4 regions of the Clostridium malenominatum genome follow, and region 1 is predicted to be linked to each of the others. Evidence: riboswitches for the same ligand, from Rfam matches in the RefSeq annotation. Region 1 holds a riboswitch; each other region holds the start of a gene.
The links. A riboswitch is a leader RNA that binds a small molecule or an ion and turns the genes downstream of it on or off. The one in region 1 is predicted to bind thiamine pyrophosphate.
Positions count from the first base shown of each region.

Region 2: linked by a shared signal. The riboswitch ahead of thiW (energy coupling factor transporter S component ThiW) and the one ahead of thiC (phosphomethylpyrimidine synthase ThiC) in region 1 are both predicted to bind thiamine pyrophosphate.
Region 3: linked by a shared signal. The riboswitch ahead of cytX (putative hydroxymethylpyrimidine transporter CytX) and the one ahead of thiC (phosphomethylpyrimidine synthase ThiC) in region 1 are both predicted to bind thiamine pyrophosphate.
Region 4: linked by a shared signal. The riboswitch ahead of ABDZ69_RS05445 (TatD family hydrolase) and the one ahead of thiC (phosphomethylpyrimidine synthase ThiC) in region 1 are both predicted to bind thiamine pyrophosphate.

Region 1 covers NZ_BAAACF010000001.1:706,413-714,385, reverse strand. The annotation lists gene ABDZ69_RS03545 (methyl-accepting chemotaxis protein) at 1-2,066, shown strand, start outside; gene ABDZ69_RS03540 (HesB-like protein) at 2,165-2,497, shown strand; gene ABDZ69_RS03535 (DUF4177 domain-containing protein) at 2,646-2,846, opposite strand; gene thiC (phosphomethylpyrimidine synthase ThiC) at 2,942-4,255, opposite strand; TPP riboswitch at 4,359-4,465, opposite strand; gene ABDZ69_RS03525 (NADH peroxidase) at 4,654-5,196, opposite strand; gene ABDZ69_RS03520 (aspartate ammonia-lyase) at 5,389-6,801, opposite strand; gene cuyB (cysteate racemase) at 6,848-7,540, opposite strand; gene ABDZ69_RS03510 (dicarboxylate/amino acid:cation symporter) at 7,563-7,973, opposite strand, start outside.
Region 2 covers NZ_BAAACF010000012.1:131,572-139,544, forward strand. The annotation lists gene thiE (thiamine phosphate synthase) at 1-332, opposite strand, end outside; gene thiM (hydroxyethylthiazole kinase) at 354-1,145, opposite strand; gene thiW (energy coupling factor transporter S component ThiW) at 1,123-1,692, opposite strand; TPP riboswitch at 2,006-2,111, opposite strand; gene ABDZ69_RS16365 (phospho-sugar mutase) at 2,149-3,873, opposite strand; gene ABDZ69_RS16370 (hypothetical protein) at 3,956-4,210, opposite strand; gene cobO (cob(I)yrinic acid a,c-diamide adenosyltransferase) at 4,222-4,740, opposite strand; gene ABDZ69_RS16380 (sirohydrochlorin cobaltochelatase) at 4,827-5,627, opposite strand; gene ABDZ69_RS16385 (AIR synthase related protein) at 5,633-6,379, opposite strand; gene ABDZ69_RS16390 (ECF transporter S component) at 6,366-6,872, opposite strand; gene ABDZ69_RS16395 (cobalt-precorrin-6A reductase) at 6,967-7,728, opposite strand; gene cobJ (precorrin-3B C(17)-methyltransferase) at 7,745-7,973, opposite strand, start outside.
Region 3 covers NZ_BAAACF010000006.1:19,390-27,362, forward strand. The annotation lists gene ABDZ69_RS14420 (sodium:solute symporter family transporter) at 1-249, opposite strand, end outside; gene ABDZ69_RS14425 (hypothetical protein) at 250-702, opposite strand; gene thiD (bifunctional hydroxymethylpyrimidine kinase/phosphomethylpyrimidine kinase) at 931-1,707, opposite strand; gene ABDZ69_RS14435 (HAD family hydrolase) at 1,704-2,348, opposite strand; gene thiE (thiamine phosphate synthase) at 2,345-2,986, opposite strand; gene thiM (hydroxyethylthiazole kinase) at 2,973-3,797, opposite strand; gene cytX (putative hydroxymethylpyrimidine transporter CytX) at 3,779-4,975, opposite strand; TPP riboswitch at 5,055-5,164, opposite strand; gene ABDZ69_RS14455 (M20 metallopeptidase family protein) at 5,224-6,390, opposite strand; gene ABDZ69_RS14460 (M20 metallopeptidase family protein) at 6,490-7,656, opposite strand; gene ABDZ69_RS14465 (hypothetical protein) at 7,716-7,973, opposite strand, start outside.
Region 4 covers NZ_BAAACF010000001.1:1,081,799-1,089,771, reverse strand. The annotation lists gene ABDZ69_RS05470 (flotillin family protein) at 1-834, opposite strand, end outside; gene ABDZ69_RS05465 (ABC transporter ATP-binding protein) at 907-1,659, opposite strand; gene ABDZ69_RS05460 (ABC transporter substrate-binding protein) at 1,628-2,632, opposite strand; gene ABDZ69_RS05455 (ABC transporter permease) at 2,652-3,404, opposite strand; gene ABDZ69_RS05450 (thiamine-binding protein) at 3,379-3,666, opposite strand; gene ABDZ69_RS05445 (TatD family hydrolase) at 3,690-4,427, opposite strand; TPP riboswitch at 4,495-4,596, opposite strand; gene ABDZ69_RS05440 (siderophore ABC transporter substrate-binding protein) at 4,685-5,623, opposite strand; gene ABDZ69_RS05435 (iron ABC transporter ATP-binding protein) at 5,649-6,407, opposite strand; gene ABDZ69_RS05430 (iron chelate uptake ABC transporter family permease subunit) at 6,404-7,354, opposite strand; gene ABDZ69_RS05425 (ABC transporter permease) at 7,344-7,973, opposite strand, start outside.

The sequences.
Region 1 (7,973 bases):
TACTTATAATTTTTTCTATTGTAATAGCATTTCAAACCATATCCAATGGAATAATGGTTCAGAACAATACCAAAGAATATCTTCTATCTCAAGCTAAAGAATATTCTGCCCTTATGAAAGCTGATTTAGAAGTAGCTTTAGATTCTGCACGAACTTTAAGTAGTGTTTTTAGCAACTTAAATGAAGTTAAACCTGAAGAAAGAAGAACTGTTGCAAACTTAGCAATGCAAAATCTTTTAAAAAATAATCCTAGCTTTTTAAGCACATGGACTGTTTGGGAACCAAACGCTTTAGATGGCTTAGATATAAAATATGCCAATAAAGGCGTTTATGATTCCACAGGTAGATTTAATATGTACTGGTCAAATTATAATAATAATATTTCCTCTGCTTTAGCTACAATGCCTAATGAATATAATGTAGATTGGTATACCATTCCAAGAGATAGTAAAAATGAATTTATTACAGAACCTGAAGCTTTCGATGTTCAAGGTACAAAAGTAACAATGATTTCACTTTGTGCTCCAATAATACAAAATGGAAAAGTTCTTGGTGTTACAGGAGTTGACGTATCCATTGATTATATGAATGATGTAAATTCTAAAATTAAAATCTACGACACTGGTAGTGCAATGATAATTTCTAATAACGGACAAGTAGTAGCTCATCAAAATAAAGAGCTCATAGGAACTAACTTCTATAGCAACCAAAAAGAAAACATTGAAACAATAAAGCAATCAGTATTTGAAGGAAAAGAATATCTTCATTCTGAAAAATCTAAGGAATTAAAAGATACACTAATTACTGCTTATACACCAATCATAGTGGGCAAAACAACAACTCCTTGGAGCTTAGCACTTTACGTTCCTCTTAAAGAAATTATGGCCGAATCTAATAAAATTATGACAAAAGGCTTTTATTTAAGTTTAGCTGGCCTATTAATATTAGGAGCCATGATATGGATACTATCAAATTTAATTGTTAAGCCAATATTATTAACCACTAACATAATAGATAAAACAGCTGAATTAGATTTGGCATGGGACTTTACTAATGATATTAATAAATTATTAAAGTATAAAGATGAAAATGGCAAGATGGCAAAAGCAGTATCCAATTTAAGATATGAGTTAAAAGATACTATTAATAGCATTTTATTAACTTCAAAAAACATAGATAAAGAAAGTGAGAATTTGTCTGCTACATCTGAAGAGATGGCAACTTCTTCTCAAAATGTATCCTTAGCTATAACGGATGTAGCCAAAGCTACAGGTAATCAAGCAGAGGATTTGGTAAGCATAAATTCTATAATTAGTAATTTTGGAGTTTCCCTTGAAAATATGATTCACTCCATAGAATTAATACATAGTTCCTCAAAAGAAATAGATAGTTCAGCAAATAATAGCAATGATAATATGATAAGCCTAATTAACTCTATTAATACAATAAATAGTTCATTCAAGGATTTTTCTTTACGCATAAATACTCTTCACCATAGCGTATTAAAAATAAATGAAATTACTAATTTGATAAATAATATATCTGACCAAACAAACTTATTAGCTTTAAATGCAGCAATAGAAGCAGCTAGAGCTGGAGAAGCAGGAAGAGGATTTGCTGTTGTAGCCGATGAGGTCCGAAAATTGGCCGAGCAAAGCAAAGGTTCTTCTCTAGAAATTAATAATTTAATTAAAGTTATATCACAGGACACAAATAATATTGTATCCACTAGTGAAACTATGGAATTAGAATTTCAAAATCAGCTTTCTACTGTTAATACTGCTATAGAATCCTTTAAAAATATTATTGAAAAAATAAAATTTATAATTCCAAAAATAGAAGAAGTCAATACCCTTACCCAAAACATAGATTCAGAAAAAAATGATATAATATCAAAAGTAGAGTCATCTTCATCTATAGCTGAAGAAATATCTGCTTCTTCCGAGGAAATATCTGCCTCTTCTGAGGAAATGACCATGTCTTCTGAAGAAGTAGCATCTTCTGCCAACTCCTTAAGTGAAATGACAAAGGAAATGGTAGAAAAAATAAATAAGTTTAAGATATAAGAAATATTTATAGTACCTCTTGTCAATAATAAATATAGTTTGATAATTACATTTTATTATATTAAAATGTAACTATTAAAACAAAGGAGGTAACAGTTATGAAGGCTTTTCAAATGAGCGAAGTAGCTTATAAAGAATTTTTAAAATTCCTTGAAGACAGCAATGTTCCATCAAAGTCAATAAGAATCAATTTATCAGGCCATGGCTGAGGAGGCCCAGTATTTAATCTTGTTCTGGATGAACAAGGCAAAAATGATGATGTTACTAAAATAGGTGACATAACTTTCTTAGTTGACAAAGACTTAGTTGCACAGTTTGGTGGGTTTGAATTAACTTGTGGAGAAGAAAATGGTCTTGGAGGCTTTAATCTTCAACCATTATTAAAAGATGACGATGGCGATGGATGTTCCACATGTTCAGGTTGTCACTAAAAATTGCAAGGATACTTTTTAAGACTTTTAGCTAAATAGTTTTTAGTTAATAATCAATATGAAAATTCCCGTGGAATTTTATAATAACAAAAAATTCCACGGGAATTTTATCTATAACTAAAATACTAAAAATTATTTAACTAGTAAATTAATCTATAACAGATTTTTTAAACACTATGGAGTTACTATCTAACCTAGGTTGTATTCCCAAAGTTGTATATGGCTTTTCTAAAATTCCTACAAGTTCCCATCCTTCTTCACCATATTTATTCAATTGTTCCTCTATTGTCAAGTTGCTATCTGAACTAAGAAAATGATCCAATGTAAACATCTTATATTCCCACTTCATATAAGTTCATTCACCCCTTTTAAATATTTTTCTAGCTTTCCTAATAATCTTATTATCTACAAAAATATTGGGGTTATTCCTTAAATTTTATTTCTTTAATCATCTTCTCTTAATATGTTAATATTTTTGCCTTCCATAACTTTATTCATATTTCTTACGGCACACATTTTTCCACACATAGTACATGTATGCTCATCTTCTGGCATAGAACTTTTTCTATATCTTCTAGCCTTTTCCTCATCTATTGCTAGATTAAACATACCTTCCCAATCTAGTTCTTTTCTTGCTTTACTCATCTTGTTATCCCAATCTCTTGCTCCCTTTATTCCTTTAGCTATATCTGCTGCATGGGCAGCAATTTTAGTAGCAATTATTCCTTCTTTCATATCTTCTAAATCTGGCAACCTCAAATGCTCCGCTGGAGTTACATAGCATAGAAAGTCTGCTCCATAGGTTGCTGCAATAGCTCCCCCTATAGCACTAGTAATGTGATCATATCCTGGCGCCACGTCTGTTACAATAGGTCCTAATACATAAAAAGGTGCATCATAACAAAGCTTCTTTTCTAAAACCATGTTTGCTTCAATTTCATTTAATGCCATATGTCCTGGTCCTTCTATCATAATCTGTACATTTCTTTCCCATGCTCTCTTAGTTAGTTCACCTAAAGTCATTAGTTCTTTTATTTGACTTGGATCTGTAGAATCGGCTATGGATCCAGGTCTACATGCATCTCCTAGACTTATAGTAACATCGTACTTTTCACAAATATCTAACAATCTATCATATTGTTCATAAAAAGGATTTTCTTTATTATTTAATTCCATCCAAGCATAAAGAAGAGAGCCTCCCCTGGATACTATGTTAGTAAGTCTTGGATTTCTCTTGAAAATTTCTGCTGTTTCTCTATTCATACCTGCATGTATTGTCATAAAATCCACACCATCTTTAGCATGAGTTTCAACAACTCTAAATAAGTCCTCTGCAGTTAAATCTTTTAATTCTTTATCATAAAAACCTACTGCGTCGTACATAGGAACGGTTCCAATCATTGCTGGTGACATATGTATAAGCCTTTGTCTAAATTCTTGAGTTTTTCCAAAACAGCTCAAGTCCATTATAGCTTCTGCTTTCATCTCTATTGCTTTTTTTACTTTTTCTAATTCCATCTCTATATTACAGCAATCCTTAGATATTCCCAAATTCACATTAATTTTAGTTCTAAGACCCTTGCCTATTCCTTCTGGGTCTATACTTAGATGATTTTTATTTGCTGGTATTGCAACCTTTCCTTGTGAAACTAACTCCATTAAATCTTCTACTCTCACCTTTTCTTTCTTTGCTACAATTTCCATTTCTTTTGTAATGATGCCTTTTTTAGCTGCATCCATTTGAGTTGAATAATTCATTAATCCCATCTCCTTTTTAATAAAAATAAAAGGGAAGCAAATGCTTCCCTCATAACCTTTTTATAATAAAAAAATCACAACTTTATATATAAAAATTGTGGTTAAATTATATAAAGCTCTTCCCTACGTTGGAATTATCCAAATCAGGTTATGAGGGTCTGAGATCACATCTCACTCTCAGCCTATTTATAGGCTCCCCTAGAAATATTCAATTTTCTTCAGTTTAAATTTAACATAATGATTAATGATTGTCAACATTTTACTTTTTTAAATTGATAGTTTTTTAAATGTTTAGATATTTAGTTAATGACAAAATTCCCAAGAAATTTTTATTATTATAAAATCTCCTGGGAATTTTCACTTTAACTATTAATTAGAAATCTAGTCATCTAGAAATCTTATTTAAAATATCTTCCTAATAATCCTTTGAAAGCTTGACCGTGTCTAGCTTCATCTTTACACATTTCATGTACTGTATCGTGAATTGCATCTAGGTTAAGCTTCTTAGCAAGTGTTGCTAAGTCTTTCTTTCCTTGACATGCTCCGTGTTCAGCTTCTACTCTTGCTTCTAAGTTCTTCTTAGTATCCGCCCAAACCACTTCTCCTAATAATTCAGCAAACTTTGCTGCGTGCTCAGCTTCTTCAAAAGCTATTCTCTTATAAGCTTCAGCTACTTCTGGATATCCCTCTCTATCAGCCTGTCTGCTCATAGCTAAGTACATTCCTACTTCTGTACACTCTCCCATAAAGTTTGCTCTTAATCCTTCTATAATTTCTGGATCTACGTCCTTAGCTACACCTATTCTATGTTCGTCAGCCCAAGCCATATCCTCAGTTTTTTCTATAAATTTAGTTGCAGGAGCTTTACATAATGGACACGCTTCTGGTGCCATTTCTCCTTCATGAACATATCCACATATTGTACAAACAAATTTTTTCATTATTAAATTCCTCCTAAAAACTTTAATTTTCTCATTTCTTATTTACAATTATTATTATATAATAATAATTATTAATTTGCAATAGTTTTTTAAAAGTTTTTATGGTTTTTTTCCAATGTTTACACATATATTATAAAGCATTAAAAGTTAACGGTAAATCTTACCGTTAACTTTTAATAAAAAATTTATAATTTATTTTTTCAACAGTTCTTTACCAGATATTCCTGGCTCAGTCATTCCATAAGCATTTAATATAGTAGTTAATTCTGCTTCTTTTAATAATCCTTCTTTTAAAATTAATTCTTTTACAGACTCTCCACTATTTATTGCGGTTTTAGCCAGTCTGGCAGAGTCCTTATATCCAATGTGTGGAACTATTGCTGTTATTATACCTACGCTGTTTTCAACCATTTCTCTACAATGTTCTTCATTGGCAGTAATACCCTTTACACAGTTTTCTATAAAGGTTTCTACTCCATGGGCAAGAGTTTCTATGGATTCAAATAAATTGTAGAATAAAACTGGTTCAAAAGCATTAAGTTCTAATTGACCTGCCTCAGCTGCCATAGTTATAGTTAAGTCATTACCAATTATGTTGAAGGCAACCTGACTCATAACCTCAGGGATAACAGGGTTTACCTTCCCTGGCATTATAGAGGAACCATTTTGTTTTGATGGAAGATTTATTTCTCCAAAACCTGTTCTTGGTCCTGAGGATAGTAATCTTAAATCATTACTCATCTTAGAAAGGCTTATTGCACAAACCTTAAGCGCACTTGATACCGCTGCAAAACCATCTAAGTTTTGAGTACCATCAACTAGGTCATCGTTTTGAATCAAATCAATTCCTGTAACCTTAGCGATGTTTGGAACTATATGCTTAACATACATTTCATCAGCATTTAACCCTGTTCCTATAGCAGTTGCTCCCATATTTATATGCTTTAAATCTTGCCCTGCTCTCTTAATTCTTACTATGTCTCTCTTTATAGCATTTGCATAAGCATGGAATTCTTGACCAAGTCTTATTGGAATAGCGTCTTGCATTTGAGTTCTTCCCATTTTTATAACATGGTCGAATTCTACAGACTTTTCTAACAATGCATCTACCAAGTTCTGTAGTTGAATCAATGCTTTATCAATTAGCCTTATAGTAGCAATTTTGCCACCACTTGGAATTACATCATTTGTTGATTGTCCATAATTAACATGATCATTTGGATGGACAACACTATAATCTCCTAGCTCTCCACCTAGGATTTCTGTAGCACGGTTCGCAACAACTTCATTAATGTTCATATTCATAGAAGTTCCTGCTCCACCTTGAATTGGGTCTGTTATAAACTCTTCATGGAGCTTTCCTCCAATTATTTCGTCGCAAGCTTTAACTATGGCATCTCCTTTTTTTCTATTTAGCAGTTCTACCTCCATATTTGTTATGGCCGCTGCTTTCTTAATTTCTGCCAAAGCCTTAATAAGTTCAGGATGAATTTTTCTTCCTGTAATATTAAAGTTTTCATAAGCTCTTAGTGTTTGTACTCCATAATAAGCATTCTTTGGAACCTGCTTTTCACCAACGGAGTCACTTTCAATTCTAAATAACATATGCTATTCCCCCTATAATAATAATTATTTAACCTTAGTTATGATTTTATTTTGCTAACTCCACAGTTTTCTCTGCTAAAATATCTGTAGATGATATGAAATTAAAATCTTTAAATTTCTCTTTAACAGGATCAAATACTAATGGTAATTCTGTACATCCTAAAATTACGACATTAACGCCCTGTTTTCTAAAATCCTTTAAAATATAGTTCAATTCTTCTATTTCAAAAAAACTTTCCCCCGATTTTACCCTATAAATTAAATCTAAAATTCTATCTTTAACCTCTTCAGTAGGTACTACTGTTTCCAATCCGTATTTTTGAAAATACTTTTCATAGACTCCACCTTCATAGGTTCCAACTGTAGCTAATAATCCAACACTACACTTTCCGAAGTTTGTAGCTATATGCTTACCCACTTCTTCTATCATGTTTACAAACGGTATTTCCACAGCCTCAACTAATTTATCATAGAAATAATGAGCAGTGTTGCACGGGATTATTATAAAATCTACCCCATTATTTCTAAGTCTTACAGCTGTTTCTACCAGGGCCCCAATGGGATTTTCACCCTTCCCCATAATATAGCCAGTTCTGTCTGGTATTTTAGGATTATTATCTACTATAATATGGATATGATCTTGATCCTTTGTGGCTGGCGTTAAATCTACTATTTTATTTAATAAATCTGCCGTAGCCTTAGGACCCATTCCTCCTAGTATTCCTACCGTCTTTCCCATAATGAATTCCCCCTATTTTAAGTTAAGCTTTTAATGATTTATCATTCCCCATTATTGTGGCTTTTTCATAGTCTAGTTCCCCTTCTGTGGCACCAACTACTATGGCCGCAGAAACGTTACCAGTAACGTTAACAGCTGTTCTTCCCATATCTAATATTCTATCTATACCAGCGATTAGTGCAGCTCCTTCAAGTGGTAATCCTACTGAGGATAAAACCATCATAAGCATCATAAATCCTGCTCCAGGAACCCCTGCTGTACCAATAGATGCTAAAGTAGCTGTAAGTAGTATCGTTACCTGTTGTCCTATCGTTAGTGGAATACCGTAAGCCTGAGCTATAAACACAGCACAAACACCTTGATAAATAGCTGTTCCATCCATGTTAATTGTAGTTCCTAGTGGAAGAACAAAGCTAGCTATGGATTCTGATAC
Region 2 (7,973 bases), on a different contig from region 1:
GTTTTTGCCGTTGCGCCAATAATTTTATCCTTACCCATTAGTTTTCTTGCAACTGAAACAGGTATATCACTTTGTCCAACATGAACTCCTGCTGCTCCTGAAGCCATTGCAACATCTATTCTGTCATCAATTATCAATGGAATATCATACTTATCTGTAATTTCCTTAACCTTAATTGCAAGATTAAGATAGTCATAGCCACTTCTTTCTTTTTCTCTTAACTGTAGTAGCGTTACTCCACCTTTGCAGGCTTGTTCAACCTTTGAAAGAAACACCTCTTCTTCAAGATTAGTACTGTCAGTTACTAAATAAAGAGTCATATCAAGTTTCATTTTTTATCCTCTCTTTTCATTTTAACTTATTCGAATTTTTTCTTCTATCATATAATCAGAAATACTGAACATATTATCTATAAGCTCAATTTTGAAACTTCCACTTCCCTTAACATGGGCAGAAAGTTCACCGCATATTCCCATAAGGGCTATCGCTAATACAGTACCGCCTAGTATATTTCCAGAAGAAATATAGCTTGCTATAAGAGCATTCACCATACATCCTGTCCCAGTTATCATTGAAAGCATTTCACACCCGTTTTTTATCAAATATGTATCAGTACCGTTTGTTATTATATCTACTACTCCTGTTGCAGCAATAACAGCACCTGTTTTTAAAGAAAGCTCCTTTAGCATTGCTATGCTTTCATCAGAGTTATCCTCTGTAACAACATCGCATGCCCCAACGTCAATTCCCTCTGCATTACTTTTTATACCACAGATTGCTTTCATTTCGGACATATTTCCCTTAATAACGCTTGGATGACATTCATAAAGGAATTTCTTTGCATAATCAAGACGAAGTCCACTACAACCTACCCCTACAATGTCAATTACAGAGGGAATATTTTTTTCAAGGGCTGTTTTGCCTGAAATCATCATAGACTTCATTCTATTGTCCGTTATATTTCCAAGGTTTACTCCAAGCGCTTTAGATGAGGCAGTAATTTCCGAAACCTCGTCGGGATGTTCAGCCATAATAGGTTTTGCACCCACAGCTAGAACCATATTTGCGCAATCATTTATTGAAATATGATTTGTAATACAATGGATAAGCGGTTTTTCCCACTTAACACTCTGTCTTATTTGCAATAGGTTGTTTGTTGTCAGCTTCTGATTTATCATAAACTTTTGCCCCCAAACTTATTTGAATTTTTGCAAGCATACCTGTCTTGCGTAACGCTATGAGAAAAACAAATGCAATGATTCCTCCAATTAGTGTTCCGCTAATAAAAGAAGGAACATAGAACATCCATGTAAGCCCTGTTCTGCCCCAGATAAATGTCATTACAGGATAGGAAAGGATTGCTCCAACAATACCAGTTCCTATAACCTCACCTATAACAGCACAAATCAACTTACCCTTAGATGCTCTGTAAAAAACCCCTGACAAAATGGCGCCAAAAACTGCTCCTGTTAGTGCTAGCGGTGGAATTCCCATGAAAAACATTCTTATCACACCAATCAATGTAGCGCAAAGCAATGAATACCATGGACCAAGGAGAACAGAACATAATATGTTAATAAAATGAGCCATAGGGCACATTCCTTCAATACGAAGAATAGGTGAGATTACTACTCCCATTGCCACCATCATTGCTAACATAAGTTTTCTTAATAATTTAGATCTTTTTTCCATAACAAATTACCTCCCTAATAGTACTTATTTATGGAATATACCATATAGGAAATAAATACCATCAAAGAGGCGTGTTTTTAACGTAACTAAATAGCAATTTCCTATATAGCATAAGCCATACTGGTCGGTCGAAACTTAAAAGCTTCCTCTCAGCTTGAAACACAAGCTCCCTCGCTATTTAGTTGTCTTGGTGCTACGTAGTCGCAGGGCGCTCCCCCTTCGTCTACCAAGGATATTAATTCCTCAAAGCAATAAAAAATGGGATACACCGCATAAGGCATATCCCATTTATACTCACAAAATTCATAAATAAACAGTATAAACTAAATATTCACCTACGTCGGCATTATCCGAATCAGGTTATGGGTCGAAGCCAAACTTCCTCTCAGCCTGCAATGCAAGCTCCCCTTTTTTAAATTGTATCATACAGATTTACTAAGTACAATAAATTTTTACTTACTGAACTGAATGTAATTTTCCCATTATAACTTCTTCCATTACTTTCAACTTATTTTGGCTTTCCTCTAAAGTTTTTCCTTTAGAATACATATAAATCTTTATCTTTGGCTCAGTTCCTGATGGTCTAACTGCATACCAGGAACCGTCATCTAAGTAGAACTTTAGTACGTCAGATTTTGGTATATCACTATCTTTTTCTTCTCCTGATACCAAATCCCATACCTTTCCTATTTCTAAATCTACATATTTAGTTAATTTAGCATCTCCTAAAACTTTTGGGAACTCTTCTCTATATACTTTCATCATTCTAGCTATTCTTCCCTGTCCTTCAATTCCCTCTAAAACTAAGGATATTAAATTTTCTCTATAGTATCCAAACTCTTCATAAACTTCATTTAGCACATCTATTAAAGTTTTTCCTATGCTTTTATAGTAAGCTGCAGCTTCACAAAGTAGCATGGAGGATATTACCCCATCCTTATCCTTAACAAAGTCTCCTGCTACATATCCTATACTTTCTTCATATCCAAAGATGAATTTACCTTTACTATCTCTTTCTAATTCATTTGCCTTGCCACAAATGTTTTTGAATCCAGTTAGAGCATCATAGGTTTCCACACCATACTTTGCAGCTATAGCCTTACCTAAGTCCCCAGTAACAACAGATTTAACTATGAATGGATTTTTAGGAAGATTTCCTGTATCCTTCATACCTTCTACTATGTATTTAATTAAAATTGCCCCTGTTTGGTTTCCGTTAAAAGCTAGATATTCACCATTATTATCTTTAACCATTATGGCCAATCTATCACAATCAGGGTCTGTTGCTATTAAAAGTTCAGCATTAACTTTCTTTCCTAAAGATTCAGCATATTTAAAAGCCTTCACATCCTCTGGATTTGGATATCCTACAGTAGTAAAGTCTGGATCTGGATTTTCCTGCTCTGGCACCACATAAATATTTTTGAAACCTCTTTCACTAAGCACCCTTCTCACAGGAACATTTCCCGTTCCGTTTAAAGGAGTATAAACTATATTAATATCTTTATCTATATCTTCTCTTAAGCTTAAGCTCTTTACCTTTTCTATATATTCATCATCTATTTCTTTTCCAAGGATCACCAAAAGACCTTTAGCCTTTGCTTCCTCTTCAGAAATCAGTTTTATTTCATTAAAATCCTTAATATTATTTATATTTTCTGTAATAGGATTAGCAATGCTTGACAAAATTTGAGCTCCATCTTCCCAGTAAACCTTATATCCATTATAATCTCTTGGATTGTGGCTAGCTGTTACAACTATTCCAGATATGGTATTTAACCTTCTCACCGTATAGGAAAGCTCTGGAGTAGGTCTTAGTCCTTCAAATAAATACGCCTTTATTCCATTAGCTGCTAATACTAAAGCTGCAGTTTTAGCAAATAAATCTGAATAATGTCTGCAATCGTAGGCTATAGCAACTCCTCTATTCATGGCTTCTTTGCCATTCTCCACTATAAAATTAGCAAGCCCTTGTGTAACCTGAGCTATTATGTACTTATTCATTCTATTTGTTCCAGCAGCAATCTTACCCCTTAATCCTGCTGTTCCAAACTCTAGACTTCTATAAAATCTATCTTCTATTTCCTTGGTATTTCCCTTTAAACCTCTTAATTCTTCCCTAGTTTCTTCGTCAAAGTAGTCATTATTTAACCATTCTTCATAAACCTTCATATAATCCATATAAGTTTCTCCCCTTTCTAATAATCCACTAGAACACAAAGACTTTGTCTCAAAATTTAAGACAAAGTCAATATGTTATTATTTATTTAACCAACACGTAAGTATAATAGATAATATTTATTATTTGAAATACCACAAGTATCCCAACAAATAAATTAAGTCTATTTGTATGCATTTTTTCTTTTACAAATATATATAAGAATGGAATAGCTAGCAGTATGCTACCAATAGTAAGTATAAGCCTTACATTTGACTGTGGTGGATAACTTTTTGCTATTATAGTTAAAAAAGTTATTATCCCAAATAAAAAAGTTGCTATTCTCTGTTTATCCTTCATTATTTAATCCTCTAGCTTTCTATTCCTTTACGAGCAGGCACTCCTTGAGTATAGTAGTGTTTAATTTCTCTCATTTCAGTAACTAAATCTGCTCTTTCAATTATTTCTGGTGCAGCATATCTTCCTGTTAAAATTACTTCTGTCTTTTCTGGTTTTTTATCTAAAAGTTCTAAAACTTCTTGTACTGTAAATAATTCATAAAATAAAGCTATGTTTATTTCATCAAATACTACTACATCATACTCTCCAGAAGTTAAAACTTCTTCCGCTCTTTTTAAGCCTTTTCTTGCTTCTTCAATATCCGCTTTTGTTGGCTTTCCAAATATAAAAGAGTTTCTACCAAACTGTTCCATTTCAAAATTTGGTAAAATCTTTACAGCTTCAAGTTCGCTATATTTCATTCCCTTTGTAAATTGTCCGAAGAATACTTTTTTTCCTGCACAAACTGCTCTTAAGGATAAACCTAGAGATGCAGTAGTTTTTCCCTTGCCGTTACCGGTATAAACCTGTATATATCCCTTATTGTCCATAAAAAATCCCTTCTTTCGAAAAATTTTATTCTTTCGCTACTCGTAAACGATTATATCACAAAATTCATTTATTTTCTATTACAATATTATTCTGCCCTTAATGGGTTGCCCTCGATGGAGTCTTCTAAGTGGTTTATAAATTTATCCTGTATTGCTTTATTTTCTCCAAGTCCGCGAAGATATATGTTTACTTTATAACCTTCTTCTTCAAGAATACTTTTCCATGAATCCTCTTCTTCTCCTGCCATATCGTTTATAGCATGGTCTCCAGCTACTAACATAAGAGGCATTAATGTTATCTCTTTTATGCCTTTTTCTTTTAGGTTAGGCAATATAACGTCTAACTCTGGGAATCCTTCTACATTGGCTATAATAACATTTTCTAAACCTTCATCATTAATTATATATTGTAGCTGAGAATAACAAGCATTAGCAGGATGAGTACTTCCATGTCCCATAAAGACTACAGCATGATTATCCTCTCTTTGAGGAATTTGATTTTTAAGAGCTTCTACCACTTCATGGTAGTCCTTTTCTCTATAAAGTAACGGTCTTCCAAGAACTAATTTTTTAAAAGATTTTCTTTTCTTGTGAACCGCAAGCTTTATATCATCATACTCTTCTCCAGGTATTATATGTAAGGTTTGAACATAAACCTCTTCAAAACCATCATTAATCATTCTCTCTAAAGCTTCCTCTGTGTTGTCAATAAATATATTATCTCTCTTTTTTAATTTATTTATTATCATTCCTGAAGTAAAAGCTCTTCTTACTTCGTATTCTGTAAATTCATCTCTAACTCTATTTTCTATAGCTTCAATTGTAACCTTTCTAGTTTCTGGGTAGCTTGTTCCAAAGCTCACTACCAATATACCTTTTTTAGTCACATATTTCACCCTTTCAATTTTAGTTTTCCTATTAATTTCATTCTCTTCATAAGTTTTAATTCTTCATAAGCATCCTCACTTAAAGCAGCTATCAATACCGTTGCTGGTCCACAGGTTTTATGTAAGTCAATATAGATATCTTCTACTAAAGTTAATTCCATGTCATTATTTTTAGCTAAAAGTTCCCCTTCATAAAGTACTCCTTTTGATCCAACAGGCACAATTTCATAAACTTCATTATGAGCTAAAAGCTTATATAAATCTGAATAATCCGCTATGTCTTCATCCTTTTTGTTTAAGTTTATTTCCCCTCCAACTTTAGGAATTCCAATAGACACAACCATGGCTTCTTCTTTTACATTGTTTACTCTTAAGGAATTGTTAGCAATACCCACTACTGTTATTCCTATCCCTGTAGAACTAGTCTTAAAGTTTTCTTCAGTGCTACCATTTAAGGCTACAGAGCTAATCCCTGCTTGGTGTAATTCTTCTTCTATTCCCTTTATTATCTCTCTTCCCGTTGGCTCCATCTCGTTACATACTGCATTAGTTATGGAAATAACCTCTGCTCCTGAAGCTAACACTTCCATTAGGGCTACTCTTAAAGCAAACTTTCCTACAATTGCTGTAGGAACCTTAAAAACATCCCCTTCTTTCATTCCTATACTTCCAGAGCTATCGCAAGCAATAACCATGGTTTTATTTTTTTCTATGTCTACAAGGGTTAAATCCCTTACTTTATCTATTTTCATAATTCTTCAAACTCCTCGGTAATAATTTATAAACTACTAAAGCTACTAATGCATTTATACCTGCTATTAAGGATAATATAGGAAGAAAGCCTAATATTCCCACTTTTCCCATTACAGGTAATAATAATGGCGTTAAAACTAATAGTGTTAAAGGACCATTGATTGCAACACCTACTATAGTTGATAATATTATCGCTAATAAATTATTACTCCTATTCAAGAACTTATAAACTAATCCAAAGGCTATCATGGTAACAGCCATGCCACCCATGGTAATTAAATGAACTGGTAAGGATAAAGGGAAGCCACTAGTTAGAGCTGTTAAAAAGTGACCCATAGCTCCTATTATTCCTCCGTAAACTGGTCCTAATAATAATGACCCTAAAAATGCTGGCATGGAATCAAAGGCTATTGTTCCCATTACTTTTACATTTGCTCCTACAAAAGATAAGGCTATAAATAAAGCAGTTAATACTAGATTTTTTGTTTTCATATGATATTCCTCCTAATGTTTGTATAACTATTAATAAATCTAAATAGCCTATCTATAAACCATTGCCGCACATTTTTATTAAACAACTCCTTGCTTAGTTATTTATTATATATTTAATCAATTCTTCTTTATTTTTATACACTCTATGATAGTTAATTTCTTTTCTATATATAACAAATACATATATTCCTTCATCTAGGGCCGCTGAAATTTTCTCCTCTGTTCCACCCTCAGTTCCACTATCCTTCATTATAATAGCTTTTGCATTATAATTTTTAATAAAAGCTCTATTTAATTCGTAGTTAACTGGCCCCTTCATAGCTACTATATCTTCAAGATTTATTCCTAAATCATAACATTCTTCCATAACCTTTAGTGAAGGCAACACCCTATGAATCATCCTATTGTTTATCCCTAAGGATAGTAACTTAGGTAAGTTTCTACTACCGGTGGTGTTTAAAATATTTCCTTCTATAGAAGAAAGTTTCTCATAAAGCTCACTATAATCTTCCACTAACACTACTTTGTCACAGTTTAAAAATTTATCTACTACACTTTCTCTTTCATATCTTATATATTCTATAGATATCCTCTGGCATACCTCCATAAGATTCTTGCTTACTTCTGTAGCGTAGGGATGAGTAGCATCAATTACTTTATCTATATTATGTTTGGTGAAAACCTCCATCATACTTTCTATATTTAATGGTGTGGTATTTAATACTTTATATTTATAGTCCTTTAAAAGCTCTCCACCATATTCAGTAGCTGTGGAAATGAAAATATCATCTGTATACTCATTTAGCATCTCCAATATTTTTCTTCCTTCTGAAGTACCACTAATTAATGCAATCATAAAATCCTCCAGATTTTTATAGTTTATATCCTCTCGGAGTAATAAACATACCATCCTTTATATAACTTCCACTGTTTCCTATTATAACTATAGAAAACATGTCTACTATGGTGTCATCAAAGTTTTCTAATGTGGTAAGGGTAACTTCTTGCCCATCTCTTAGAGCATTTTTTACTACTCCTATTGGAGTATCCCCTTTTCTATATTTCTTTATAATATCTATACACTCTTTTAAATAGTGAGGT
Region 3 (7,973 bases), on a different contig from region 1:
AGATAACATCCATAAAGTCATAGTATTTCCAAAGGAATAAATAGTACCGGGTACCCCTACTATAGCAAAGGCACTCCCTACTGCTGCTAAAGTAGATAAGCTAACTACCACGGGACCAAAAAGAGCTGTTCCACCAAAGAAGGATTGAGGATCTGAAGCTTTTTCCCTAGAAGCCCATCCGATTATAAAAGAAACCACTATCATTGCAAATGAAAAACCTACAATTAGATATTTAACGCTCGTTGACATTTAACATTCCTCCTTTGCAGAATTTAAAACTTGAATTTTATTTTTAAATTTGCTCCAATCCTCATCTGATAACCAATGGTCACCAAATGCTGTTAATCCCAATGTTAAAGTCAGCATACCACCTATCCAATATGTCAATACTGTAAATGCAAAGGAAGGGTGGAATCCTAAAATTGTAAAGTTCGGCATTTTCCCTGCAAAGATATCTGCATAATATTTTGATAAGAAAAATCCCACAACCCATAAAATTGACCAAGAAAGCAATGTTGTTACAAAAAACTTCATGTCTAATTTTCCATTTCTCGCTGAACCAAGCATCATGTAAAGAAGCATTAATATTACACTAGCAATTAAGCTTATAAACCATTGCCCTTTCCATGCACACAGAGTAATCAATACCCATAACATTGTAATAACTAACATGATTCCAGTTTTTTTGTTACCTAATTCCATGATAAACCTCCTCATTAAAATAATTAGTTGTACCTATTATCAAAGCAATTACCATGCCAATTGAATGTTTATCATACTATTGTTATATTGAGGAGTTTTTTATATAGAATTTTTAGAATTTTGTAACACTTTATATCGTAACATACATGATACATTGAATATGTTTATGTTACATTTAGAAATTTTTAATATAAGTAGAAAAGAGCAGGCTTTTAAACCTACTCTTTCTTACTTATAACAATGATTAAGAGGACCTCTTCCTCTTCCTAAATCAAGATTTGCTTTTATTGCTCCACTTATATAATCTTTAGCTTTTTCTACGCTCAGTTCTACATCCTCTTCTTTGTCAAGGTTGCAAGCAATAGCAGAGGAGAGAGTGCATCCTGTTCCATGGGTATTAGGATTGTCTACTCTCGGAGAAGGATACCAAGTAAATTTCCCATTATTATAAAGTAGATCATCGCTACACTCTGAAAGGTGTCCCCCTTTTACTAAAATATTTCCCTTATAGCTTTCTGAAATTTTCAGTGCCGCTTTTTCCATATCTTCCTTACTTTTTATTTCAAATCCACATAAACATTCTGCTTCATATATGTTTGGAGTGATAATTGTAGCAAGAGGTATAAGCTTTGTAATAAGGGCATCCATAGCATCATCGTTTAAAAGTCTACTTCCACTGGTGGAAATCATAACAGGGTCCACTACTATGTTTTTGGCTTTATATTGGATTAGCTTTTCAGCTATAATATCTATAATTTTAGCAGAAGACACCATTCCTATCTTAATACTATCTGGAAATATATCCTTCATAACACAATCTATTTGATTTCCAACAAATTCTGGAGTAACTTCAGAAACGCCATATACTCCTGTTGTATTTTGAGCAGTTAATGCGGTAATAACACTCATAGCATACATCTTATGGGCAGTAATAGTTTTTATATCAGCTTGAATTCCAGCCCCTCCACTACAATCTGAACCTGCTATACTTAATACTTTTTTCATTTTATTTCCCTCATTTCTTTAAAAGAACTTATATAATAATCACAAATTTTTTTAATGTTCTCTCTGTCATCTTCAGCGGTTTTATCATGCACCCCTACCACATAAAATCCAGCCTTCTTTGCACTTTCTATGGCATGGAGCGCATCCTCAAAAACTACAGTTTCCTTTGTCCTTGCCCCAAGTTTCTGACCAGCTAGATTGAAAAATTCTGGACTTCCCTTAGAAATTCCTACATCACTACTAGTTAATATAAACTCAAAAAAATCATATACATTTAATCTTTTAAGTGCGGATACTGCACAAGAATATTCACAAGCTGTGGCAATACACATTTTTACATCATTAAATTTCAAATATTTCAGATATTCTAAAACAAAAGGTTTTAATGTAACCTCATGTTTATACTTATTCTCTACCATTTTACATATCTCAGAAATTAATTCATTCTGTGTTCTTCTTATGTGAAATTCTTTAATAAGATACTCCGATGATTGCTGTAAACTCATAACCTTTAATACATTATCTATGTTATCTGGAGGTGTAACGCCATGGCTTTTCAGAACTTCCCTTCCCACATTACTCCACATCTCCATAGAATCTAAAAGTGTGCCGTCTAGATCAAATATAGCATAGGAAATCATAGGCTTACCATTTTTCTTGATAATTCTAAAAGTTCACTGGTAGCTTTACTTATATCCTCTTCTGCAAATATGGCAGATATTACAGCAACCCCATGAACCCCACTGCCTGTAAGTTCCAAAATATTATCTTTATTAATTCCACCAATAGCTACAACAGGAATCTTAACTGATCTGCAAATTTCTTTTAATGTATCCATAGAAACGGTATGAGCATCCTTTTTTGTTGATGTGTTAAACACCGCTCCAACACCTATATAATCTGCGCCGTCCTGCTCTGCTTTTATGGCTTGTTCTACTGTTTGTGCTGACACACCTAATATCTTATCTTTTCCAATTAGTTTTCTTACATCCCTTGCACTCATATCACTTTGCCCTATATGTACACCGTCTGCATCGCAAGCAATGGCAACATCAATATTATCATTTATCACAAAAGGAACATTATTACCTTTTGCAATCTCCTTTATTTTTTTACCTTCTGATATAAATTCATCTAAAGGCATAGATTTTTCTCTTAGCTGAATAAAGGTTGCACCTACCTTTAAAGTCTCCTCTACCTGTAAATACAGTGAGTTTTGTCCAAGCCATGTTCTATCTGTTACTACATATAGTAGCATAGATTCTTTATCTACTTTCAATTTTCATTTCCTCCTTTAATACATCATAATTAAACTTACTCATATAATCTATTAAGCTTGTTCTAAAAGAAGATGTTCCTCCTTCTGTTTTTAAGACTTTTTTATATGCAAGTTCACCACAAATTCCCATACTACATACAGCGGCAGCCGTAGCATCTAATAGGTTATCACAGTTAGCACCGCAAAAAGCACCTATGAGACTTGTTAGCATACAACCAGCACCTGTAATTTTCCCCATCATTGAATGTCCATTTTTTATTATATATGTTTTATTTAAATCAGTAACTATATCCAATGCCCCAGTTATTGCTATAACCGCTCCAGTTCTTTCACTTAAAGTCTTTGAAAAACTTACAACTTCATCAATATTTTTTTCTGTCACAATATCTGCTATATTAGCATCAACTCCTTTTGTAGAGGAAGTTCCTGAATAAACAGCTTTAATTTCTGATATATTTCCACGGACAACAGAAAATTTAACTTCTTTTATTAGCCTAAAAACTGTTTCCGTTCTCAATGAGGATGCCCCCGCACCAACAGGATCTAATATAACAGGATGACCTAATGAATTTGCCTTCTTACCTGCTATTATCATAGCATTAATTGTTCTTTCATTAAGTGTTCCTATATTAATTACCAAGCTATTACAGATGCTTGTAATTTCTTCTACCTCTGAAATGTCGTCAGCCATTATAGGTGAGCCACCGCAAGCCAATATTATATTTGCACAATCATTTACAGTAACATAATTAGTAATATTGTGCACAAGTGGAGTTTTAGCAATAACATTTTCTAAGATTTTTTTAAACATAATTTCATTCCTCCATTTATTAAAATGCAAATAATACTTATACCTAACATGACGGGAAGAGTTATTCCAAGGGGTGAATTATATGGCATGAATTTTCTATACCCTATTATACCAATTAACCAAATAACTGTGTTTTTAATATTAATATTATTATTTTCATTTACAGATTTGTTGTTTAAAATAAAGTAATCTGTAATGAGTATTGCAAATAAAGGCGCAAACACAGAACCTATCAAATATAAAAAGTTTTCATACTGAGTAATAGGAATAAATATTGCCATAAGCATCCCTAAGAAACAAACAACTAAAGCCGCAATTTTTTCACTTACTTTATTATTTATATTTACAAAGCTTACTCCAGCTGAATATACATCTAGAAAAGTTGTTGTAACAGTTGAAAAAAGAACTATTATTAATGCTACAAAGCCAAGTCCTGCTAAAAGTAAAATCTCTGTGATATCTGAAGTTCCTGCAAAAAGCGATGCACCTAAGCCAATAATATACATAAATGTACTTCCTATAAAATACCCTAGTGCACTTACTAACGTACCTGATTTTTCATTTTTTAAGTTTCGTGTGTAATCAGATATTAACGGAAGCCAAGATAAAGGCATTATAGCGCTTAATTCTACAGCTGCGCCAAAAGTCATCATATCCGTACCCATATACTCTCCAGATCCTGTCCCAAACACAGTGATTCCAAGAATCATAGTAAAAACAAATAATGCCCCTACAGCAACTATATTAATTTTAGATAAATTTGAAACACCAACTATGATCCATATAGCAATTAATATCGCAATCAATATGCACCATAAAATTTCATTTTGAAAATTCATTATATATTTTGTTCCAACATCAAATGCTTTTGATCCATTAATTATCATTACAGCTGTCCATCCAAGTAGCTGCATAATATTTAATATTGAAAAGAGATAAGAGCCATATTTCCCAAAAGAAATACGAGTCGATTCTATTGCCGAAAGTTTACTTTTTGCTCCAATAAATCCAGCAGCATAAAAAATAATCCCCCCGATTATATGTCCAATAAAAATAGCAATTATACCTCTCTTAAGCCCTAATGGCGCAATAAGTGCACCTGTAAGAATTTCAGCTATTGAAACTGCTGCCCCGAACCATAATAAGAATTGACTAAAGTTTGATAACTTTTTTTCCATAGTTTATTACATCCTTTCGTGCTTTTGGCAAAATAAAATGGGATATACCACGCAGTATATCCCATTAATTAACATTAAGTAATTAACATAAATCTCTTTCCCTACGTTGGCATTATCCAAATCAGGTTAAAGGGTCGAAACTTATTTGTTTCCTCTCAGCCTGCAACACAAGCTCCCCTGTTTCTATATTCTATTCTTTAACATTTTATCATCTAAATTTATATTTGTCAAAAACTTGTTTACAAGCTTTATTTTAAATAATCTAGTGCTACTTGTGCATAGGTTGCCGCACCAATTGGCATAGCATCTTCATCTATATCAAAGAAATTTGAATGATGGGAGTAACAGCAGTTTTTTTCTTCGTTGCGTCCACCCAAGAACATTAGGGCCCCTGGTACCCTTTGGGCATACTCTGAAAAATCCTCTGAACCCATAACCTTTGCCATGGGGATAAGATTTTCTTCTCCAATCAATTTAGATACAGTTTCTTTCACAAGCTTAACAATATTTTCATCGTTAATAGTTGGACTGCACATAAAATCATAATTAAATTCATATTCACATCCATAAGCTTCACAGGTACTTTTAATCATAGTTTCCATCCATTTTGCCATAGCTTCCCTGCTTTCCTGCGTAAAGGATCTATTGCATCCGCCTAATTCAGCCTTTCCAGGTAATACATTAAATCTTTCCCCTGCATTTATTGTTCCTACATTGATAACTATAGGATTTCTTATGTCATTTTGTCTAGTAACTATGGTATGAAACCCATTTAAAATAGCGTTCATACAAGTAATGGCATCTACTCCTTGCCAAGGAGAAGAACCATGACAGGATCTACCTTTTATTGTTAGTTTCCAAAAATCTACTGCCGCCATCATAGGGCCTGGTTGAATACTAACCTTGCCTACTGGTACATCTGACCATATATGCATTCCAAAGGTCATATCTACCTTAGGATTTTCTAACACCCCACCTTCAATCATCTTTTTAGCTCCACTTACTATTTCCTCAGCTGGTTGAAATATAAACTTTACAGTACCCTTTATTTCATCTTTCATTTCTAATAAAATTTTTGTAGCCCCAAGGAGCATTGCAATATGTGCGTCATGGCCACAAGCATGCATCATTCCTGGCGTTTTAGATGTATAAGCTAGTCCCGTTTCTTCATTTACGGATAGGCCATCTATATCCGCTCTCAGCGCAACAACTTTCCCTTCCTCTTTTCCTCTAAGTATTCCAAGTACGCCTGTTTCACAAGGGCTTGAAACTTCTAGACCCATTTTTTCAAGTTCTTCCCTTATCCTTTTAGAAGTTCTAAACTCGCTAAAGGAAGGTTCTGGATGCATATGTAGATCTCTTCTGATGTCCACCATCCAGTCATAATATTTTTTAGCACTTTCTAATGTTTTCATGAAAAATTCCCCCTTTCTTATATTATATTCCATAAATTTAAATATATTAAAAAAACGTCTCTATATATCAAATAAATGATATGTAGAGACGTTTTTTATTTAACTTAAATAATCTAGTGCTACTTGTGCATAAGTTGCAGCTCCAATTGGCATAGCATTTTCATCAATATTAAAGAAATTTGAGTGATGTGAATAGCAACATTTCTTTTCTTCGTTGCGTGCTCCCAAGAACATTAGAGCTCCAGGTACCCTTTGAGCATATTCTGAGAAGTCTTCAGATCCCATAACTTTTTCCATAGGTATAAGATTTTTTTCATCGATTAACTTAGATACAGCCACCTTTATAACCTTAGAAACATTTTCATCATTAATAGTTGGGCTGCACATAAAATCATATTTAAATTCATATTCACATCCATAAGCTTCACAAGTACTTTTAATCATAGTCTCCATCCATTTTGGTAGAGATTCTCTACTTTCTTTTGTAAAGGTTCTGTTCATTCCAACTATTTCTGCTTTTCCAGGTACTACATTAAATCTTTCCCCTGCATTTATTGTTCCTACGTTTATAACTATAGGATTTCTTATGTCATTTACCCTTGTAACAATTGTATGAAGACCATTTAATATAGCAGTCATACATGTAATTGCATCTACTCCTTGCCAAGGTGAGGAACCATGACAAGCCTTGCCTTTTATGTTTAACTTCCACACATCTGCTGACGCCATCATAGGTCCTGGTTGAATACTAGCCTCACCGGTAGGCACATCTGACCATATATGCATTCCAAAGGCCATGTCCACCTTAGGATTTTCTAATACTCCTCCTTCAATCATCTTTTTAGCTCCACCAGCTACTTCTTCTGCTGGCTGGAAAATAAATTTAACAGTACCTTTTATTTCATCCTTCATATCCGATAAAATTCTTGCAGCTCCAAGAAGCATTGCAGCATGTGCGTCATGGCCACAAGCATGCATCATTCCTGGGGTTTTAGAGGCATAATCTAGTCCCGTTTCTTCATTTACTGATAAGGCATCTATATCAGCTCTTAATGCTACTACCTTTCCTTCTTCTTTTCCTTTAAGTATTCCAAGTACTCCTGTTTCACAAGGACTTGACACCTCTATCCCCATCTTCTCAAGCTCTTCTTTTATCCTTTGAGAGGTTTTATATTCCCCAAAGGATGGTTCAGGATTCATATGAAAATCCCTTCTTATTTCTACCATCCAATCATAATATTTTTTTGATATTTCTAATGCTTTCATTGTAAAATCCTCCTTCTTTATAACTTTCAACTGTACAGTGTTAAATTAAAATACTAAAACTAAATCATTTTCACCATTATTCCCGCAAGTATTACTGATGCAATAGTAACTGTTACAAAGCCTGCAATAAGCATTTTGGGCATGATTTCGTTTAAAATCAACTGTTTTTCTTCTTCAGTTTTTCCTTCCGCGTTGGCAACTTCCTGAGATATTATAAAGGTACCTGGAAAACCAAATAATGCAGTAATGCCAATTGATAAAGACATCTGCCAGCTGATTCCTAGCATTTTTCCAACAGGAATACTCGCTAAAGCTAT
Region 4 (7,973 bases), 380 kb from region 1:
TGCTACCTTACCATTATTCTCTATTTCCTGAAGCTTGTATGCAACGTCTGCATTAGCCTTTGCTTTATCTTGCTCTGCACGATAACCTTGTAATTTTATCTCTTTATCTCTTTCGCTTTCAGCAATTTCTGCCTCAGCATTTAGTTTCGCCTTTTGACCTTCTCTGTTGGCATTAGCGGTCTTAATGTCTGTATCTCTTTTTCTTTCTGCTGTAGCTACATCTGCATCAGACTTTGCTTGAGCAATTTGAGGAGTGGCACGACTTTCTAAGTATCCACCTTGAGTTGAAATTTTTAATATACTATAGGATATAAGAAGTAATCCCATAGAATCTAACTCTTTTCTTATATCATCTTCAATTCTTTCCTCAAAAGTAGCTCTATCTTCGTTGATTTGCTCAACAGTTAATGTAGAAATAATACCTCTTAATTTCCCCTCAAGTATCTGCTCTACAATATCTCTTATAACTTTAACAGTGTTAGTGGAATTTCCACTACAAAACTGCTCTACAGCTTTTAGTATACTATCAGTTTCATTTTCAACCTTTACTACTGCAGTACCAACAATATTAACAAAAATCCCTTGCTTTGAAGGCGCTTCATTAACATCTGTAGTCATGGATATGTTTTCTAAAGAAATAGAACAGGATGTTTCTAAGAAAGGTATCATTATACCTCCTCGACCTGATAAAACCCTCTTCTTTAATCCTGTAATAACCATAGCTTTATCCGCCGGAACCCTTTTCCAACAAACTATAATAATTAGAATCACAACAACTATAGGAAAAACAACATATAGTCCTTTACCTACAGTACCTAACATCTCACTTAACAATATAATCCCCCCTTGTTTTCACTCCATTAACATTATACCATAAAATTTCCAATTTGTTACCTTTTTAACCATCTACAGTAGTTTAATTATTTTTTCTTTCAATTTTAAAAGCTCCGGTGACAGCAGTCTTTCTAACTTACTATGCTGATGAAAACCCACAAACATTTCTGTCTTAATTTCAGCAGGCTTTGAAGACAACACATAAATTCTATCAGATAAAAACAAAGCTTCATCTATATCATGGGTTATTAAAAGTATGGTGTTGTTTAGTTTACTTTTCATTTCTAAAAGCCATTTTTGCATATTTCCCTTTGTGATGGAGTCTAGTGATGCAAAAGGTTCATCCAGTAGCATTATATCCTCTGAGGCCATAAGAGTTCTTAAAAAACTTGCCCTTTGCTTCATACCTCCGGAAAGCTCTGAAGGATATTTATCTTCATATCCTTCAAGACCTACTATAGGAAGGTATTTTCTAACCTTTTCTTCCCATATCTTCTTATCTACTCTCTTTAGTATTAAAGGAAGTGCCACATTTTCCATGATAGTTTTCCAAGGAAGTAGCAGATCCTTTTGTTGCATATACCCTATGGTTCCATTTACCTTAATCTCTCCTCCATCTTGAGGAATTAGTCCCGTAACTATATTAAACAAGGTACTTTTACCACAACCACTAGGTCCCAATATGGATACAAATTCACCTTTATTTATGTGAATTGAAATATCCTTTAAAACTTCCACATTACCATATTTTTTCTCTATTCTATTTAGTGTTATAAGAGGGTTCTCCTCTTCCTTATGGTAAGAAACTGTTGGTAAATGCATCATCAACCATTAACTCCTTATCTATCAATCCATTGTCCTTCATAAATTTAGCATAGTTGCTCCAAACCTCTGATTTCATTACTCCCCACTTTGCAGCATTTCCTGTATATTTAGGGGCTAAAAACTTTTGACTTTCCACTACAAGCTTTTCTTCCAGCTCCGGAGCATACTTTAAAAGTATTTTAGCACTTTCTTCTGGATTTTCAATAGCAAATTTATAACCTTTTTCTGTAGCTTTTAAGAACTTTTTAACCTTTTCAGGGTTTTCCTTAATTGTTTTATTTCCAGCAATAAGTATTGGAGTATAGTAATTTAAAGCAGGGTCTAAATCCTTAACTGCTATATAGTTTAATTCAACTCCTCTTAGCTTTGCTTCAATTCCTGTCCAACCTTCAAATATCCAAGCAATATCTATATTTTTTTCAGTAGCAGCAAAGAAATCATCGTTACCAATACTTACATTTCTAATCTTGGTATAATCTGCACCATTTTTGCTCATAACAGCCTTAAGTACTGCTTCTTCTGAAGGTGAACCCCATCCTCCATAAATTTTTCCTTCGAAATCTTTAACCTTAGCTATATTTTTGCTTTTTGGTGAAGCAAAACCTGAAGTGTTGTCTTGTATAATTGTAGCTATAGCTTTAATTGGTAGTGGGTCTTTACTTGTTAGTGCATAGGTTACATCCTCTTGATAACTAACTCCAAAGTCTCCTTGACCTGTTGCAATTAAAGTTGCGGATGACCCCTCTGAAGGTTGAATAATTTCTACATCTAATCCCTCTTCTTTAAAGTATCCTTTTTCTAGAGCTACATATAATCCTGTGTGATTTGTATTAGGTGTCCAATCAAGTATTACCTTTGTTTTTTCTAATTCTGTTTTCCCCTTATCCTCACTTTTTTGTGTAGCGCAACCTGAAAAGGCTAATACCACTGTACTTACAATGCTTATTAATGATAATATTTTCTTTCTTCTCATAATTTAAAACTCCTCTCTTTTACTTCCAATGAATTAACTTATTTCCTATTAAATCAATTAAATAAATTATTAATATGCTAACTAAAATAATTACTAATATTGAAGCAAATACCTTATCTAATGCATAGGCATTTTTAGCCCTTACCATGTAAACTCCAATACCCTTGTCCCCTGCAAGCCATTCGCCAACTACTGCAGACATAATCATGTAGGTTCCTGCAATTTTTACTCCCGATAATAAATTTACCATGGCATAAGGTAGTTTTAGATGACAAAAGACTTGTAGCTTTGAAGCTTTCATTGTTTTAAATAGCCTTAAATAATCTTCATCTATCTTATCAAGACCGTCTATTAAACTTATTACTATGGGGAAAAAGCACACCATAATTACCATAACTATTTTAGGCAAAGTGCCAAAACCAAACCATATTATAAATAAAGGCGCTATGGCAATGGTTGGAATAGTTTGTGATATAACCAGTATTGGATAGAAGGACTTTTTAATAATTTGAAAACTATCCATTAAAATAGCAAGTATAAAGGCAAATACTAATGATAATCCAAACCCTACAAAGGCCTCATATAAAGTTACCTTTGTGTGGGTTATAATTAAATTAAAATCGCCCTTTAAAGCTTCTACTATATCCGTAGGCGATGGAACAATATAGTTTGGAACTTTATTTACTTCCACTATAATCTGCCAAAGTAAAGTTATGAGTAGTATAGTGCCTATAGGATATAACTTACTATCTATATTTGTAGATTTTTTCATCCATAGTTACCCCTTCACTTTTGTAGTCAATCTTTACTACAGAGCAAACCCTTGCTGCTCCTTCTTCTACACATATTTCCTGTGCCCTTTTAACAATTTGTAGTAAAGTGTCTAGCTCACCCTCCATAGTTGTCTCCATAGGTCCAACTTCGTATTTTACTCCCATAGAAGCTATATATTCTATAACCTTATCCACTACCGGATAAATTTTTTCCTCTGGAACGCTTGGTATAACTTGAATACTTAAATTAACATTAGCCATATGTTTCACCTTCTTTCTTCATTTTAAATATTAATTAATGTTTTTAAATTATCTTCTATAGCTTTTTTAACTTCCTTTTCAGGAAGGTTTTTTATTGTTGAAATTTTATTGACTATATTTTTAATGTAGCTTGGATAACCATATTCTCCATTTACCCATTCTAGGGCAGTGGGACCATCTGTTTCCGTTAAAATCCTATCTATAGGAATTGTTTTCACTATTTCCTCCGTAAGTTTTGAATACCCAATATCTACACTAATAGTAAAATAGCATCCATATTCTATGAATTTTGATATTAAGTCCACGGGGCCACTGTACCAGTGGATTATTGGCGTTCTTAAATTGTACTGTTTTATTAAATCTAGTATTTCTCTTTCAGCACCCTTAGTATGTAAATTTGTTACTTTATTATACTCCCTAGCTTTTTCTAAAAAATATTTCAACACCTTTAATTGATTAGGATATCTTTCTCTTTCTAGAACCCAATGAAAATCAAGGCCAATCTCCCCGATTATAGGAGTTTCCTTTATATATTTTTCAAACCTGTCCAAATCCTTATAATTATTATGAGCTCTCCAAGGGTGAACTCCAAAGCATGGAATTATAATTTGATTGTCTTTGCTAAGGCTTCTTGCAAATAAATAACTTTCCTCATCCATAGAACAAGCTAAAGTTATAATATGATTTTCTCTTATATCCTTTAAAGCTTCATTTAATTTATCTCCATAAAGTTCTAAATGGTTATGAGCATCAACATACATTTATACATCTCCTCTGAGCATATTAAAAAATAAAAAGCACTGCTATAAAACAGTGCTTAGGTATACCTTTTAATTATGTTCGCTTTCCTACGTCGGTTTTATCCGCATCAGGTTCGAAGGGTTAAAGTTTTAAACTTCTCTCAGCCATAAGGCACCCCCAGCACTAGATATTAAATTTAAAATTAAAATCTTTCTAAGTTATTGTATCACTAATAGGTTATAAAATAAAGGTATTTTTAATTTTATTAACTAATATATTATTTAATAGCTCCTTGTATTTCATCCGCCATCATATTAGTCGAGTTAAAGCCACCTACAGATACATACCAAATATGAGAATTAAGATATATAATTTTATTATTCTTATAGGCTGATGTAGTCTTAATTAAATCATTTTCCAAAACCTGTTTAGCAGTAGTGTTATTACCTACAACAGCACCTCTATCTATAACAAATATATAATCTGGATTCTTTTCTACTACATATTCAAAGGAAACATTTTGTCCATGAGTAGATGTTTTTATATTCTTATCGGCAGGAGTAAATCCAAATCCCTTGTGTATAATACCAAACCTTGAGTCTTCCCCATAGGCACTTAATGATCCTTCATTCACCATAAGAATTAACGCATTTTTTCCACTGGATTCTATATCTTCTTTTAGCATTTTAATATTATCATGAGTTTTTTTAAGTTCTTTATCTACAAACGCTTCTTTATCAAATATTTTGCCCAGTACTCTCATATTACTATTAAATGAATCAATGTAGTTTTCATTGCTTATAGTAAGATAAACAGTTGGAGAAATCTTTTTAAATTCCTCATATAATTTAGCTTGTCTTGCAGAAATAATAACTAAATCAGGCTTAAGTTCATTTATTTTTTCAAAATTCGGCTCCTGTAAAGTTCCTACATTAATATATTTATCATCCTTATATTTTTCAAGATGAGAAGGAATGTTTGATTTTGGTAGCGCAATTACGTCTATACCTATTTTATCAAGGGAATCTAATATACCATAGTCAAAAACCACTACTTTTTTAGGATTCTTATTTAATATAGTTTCTCCTAGTTCATGGGTAATGGTAAGTTCTCCACTCCCCTTATTGGAATTACTCTCTTTAAACTTTACTAACCCAAAGGCTGAAATAGCTGCTATTATTAAAATTGTTATCATCATACTTACTTTTTTATTCATTTTTTACCACCTCTATATTTTTTAATTAATTGTAATAAACACATATTTTATTGTTATCTATGTTTTTTATTTCAAAGTCCATGTTATATATTTTCTCTAGTACTGGCTTGTCAATAATTTCATCAGCATCACCATGGCTTATTAGTTTTCCGTCCTTTAAGGCTACTATATAATCTGAATAGCAGGATGCAAAATTAATATCATGTATAACTAAGATAATGGTCTTTCCAAGATCATCTACTAGGGATCTTAAAATTTTCATAATCTGGACTGAATGCTTCATATCCAAATTGTTAAGAGGCTCATCTAAAAGAATATAATCTGTATTTTGAGCAATAACCATTGCAATATAAGCCCTTTGCCTTTGTCCACCACTTAATTGATCAAGATATTTATTTTCTATATCTGAAAGCTTCATGTATTCTATGGCTTCATCTATATATTTTAAATCCTCTTTAGTAAGCTTCCCTTGAGAATAAGGGAACCTTCCAAAGCTCACCAGTTCTCTAATAGTTAATCTTATGTTTATGTGATTTGATTGCTTTAATATAGATAATTTTTTTGCTAAATTATCATTGTCCCAGTTAGAAACCTCCTTACCATCAATAAAAATTTCTCCTCCATCTCTTTTAACTAGGCGACTTATCATGGATAATAAAGTACTCTTTCCCGCTCCATTAGGACCAATAAAAGAAGTAATTTTCCCATCTAATATTTTCATAGATACATTATCTACAACATTTTTGTTCCCATATTTTTTTACTACATTTTTTATTTCAATCATGTTCTATTCTCCTTTAAAAGCAAATATATAAAATACACTCCACCAACAAAATTTATAATAACGCTTAAAGTTGTGTTGAAATTTATAACTCTTTCAATAACTAACTGCCCTCCAATTAGAGCAATTATACTTATTAACACAGAAGCTATAATCAAGTATCTATGCTTATATGTATTTATAAATTCTCGAGCAAGATTTACTACTAGTAATCCTAAAAAGGTTATGGGACCAACTAATGCCGTAGATACTGAAACCAATATAGATATTATAATTAACATCTTTTGGGTAACTTTGTCATAATCTACTCCTAGATTTATAGCTTGTTCTCTTCCTAAAGATAGTACATCTAAAATTTTCATATAATCATAGGCATAAACTATTATTAGAAGTACAATTACTATAGATATAAGCAATATCTCTGTATTAATATTATTAAAACTAGCAAACATTTTACCTTGCACAATGGCAAATTCATTAGGATCTATTAACATCTGCATAAAAGAAGATAAACTTTGAAATAAAGTTCCAAATATCAAACCTACCAAAAGTAAAAAGAAAATATTATTACTTTCTCTCTTAAACAATACTTTAAATAAAACTATTGAAAAAATCACCATTAAACTTACAGATATTACAAAATTAATATTATTGTTCGTAATATTTATATTAGTAGAGCCTAATAGAAAAACTACAGCGGTCTGAATAAACATATAAAGAAAATCTAATCCTAATACATTAGGCGTCAGTATACGATTATTAGTGATTGTTTGAAATATCATTGAGGAAAAAGCTATAGTTCCTCCCGTTAAAATCATTGCAATTACCGTTGGTACTCGCCTGGAAAGTATATACTGCCAGTTATTTGAATTTATACCAAGGCATATAAACAGCATAACTAGAACTATTGATATGGCTGAAAGGAAAATTATTTTTCTTTTACATTTCATATGCATTCCTCCTCATCAGCAAATAAAGAAATAATATACTACCTATTATCCCAACAGTAAGTCCAATGGATATTTCGTAAGGGTATATAATTACTCGTCCTAATATATCACAAAATAAAACAAATACTGCTCCTAATAATCCCACATGAGAAATTCCCTTTTTCATATTATCACCTAGATAAATGGTCACTATATTAGGAATAATAAGACCTAAAAATGGTATTTTACCTACCGTAATTACAACCAAGGATGATACTAAAGCAACAATAGCAATTCCCATATTTACTACCTTATTATAGTTGAGTCCTAAGTTTGTAGAAAAATCCTCTCCCATTCCTGCAACGGTAAACTTATTTGCATATAAAAAAGCAATAATTAAAAGAGGAACACTTAAGTATAAAAGTTCATATCTGCCTTTGATTACCATAGAAAAATTTCCTTGTAACCAAGAAGAAACATTTTGAACAAGATTGTACTTATATGCTAAAAAAGTTGTTACAGAATCAATGATATTTCCAAGCATTATACCAACAAGGGGTATGAATATAGTATTTTTCAGTTTTACTCTTTTAACTATTTTCATGAATAGAACTGTCCCTGCTAAGGAAAATGCAAAAGA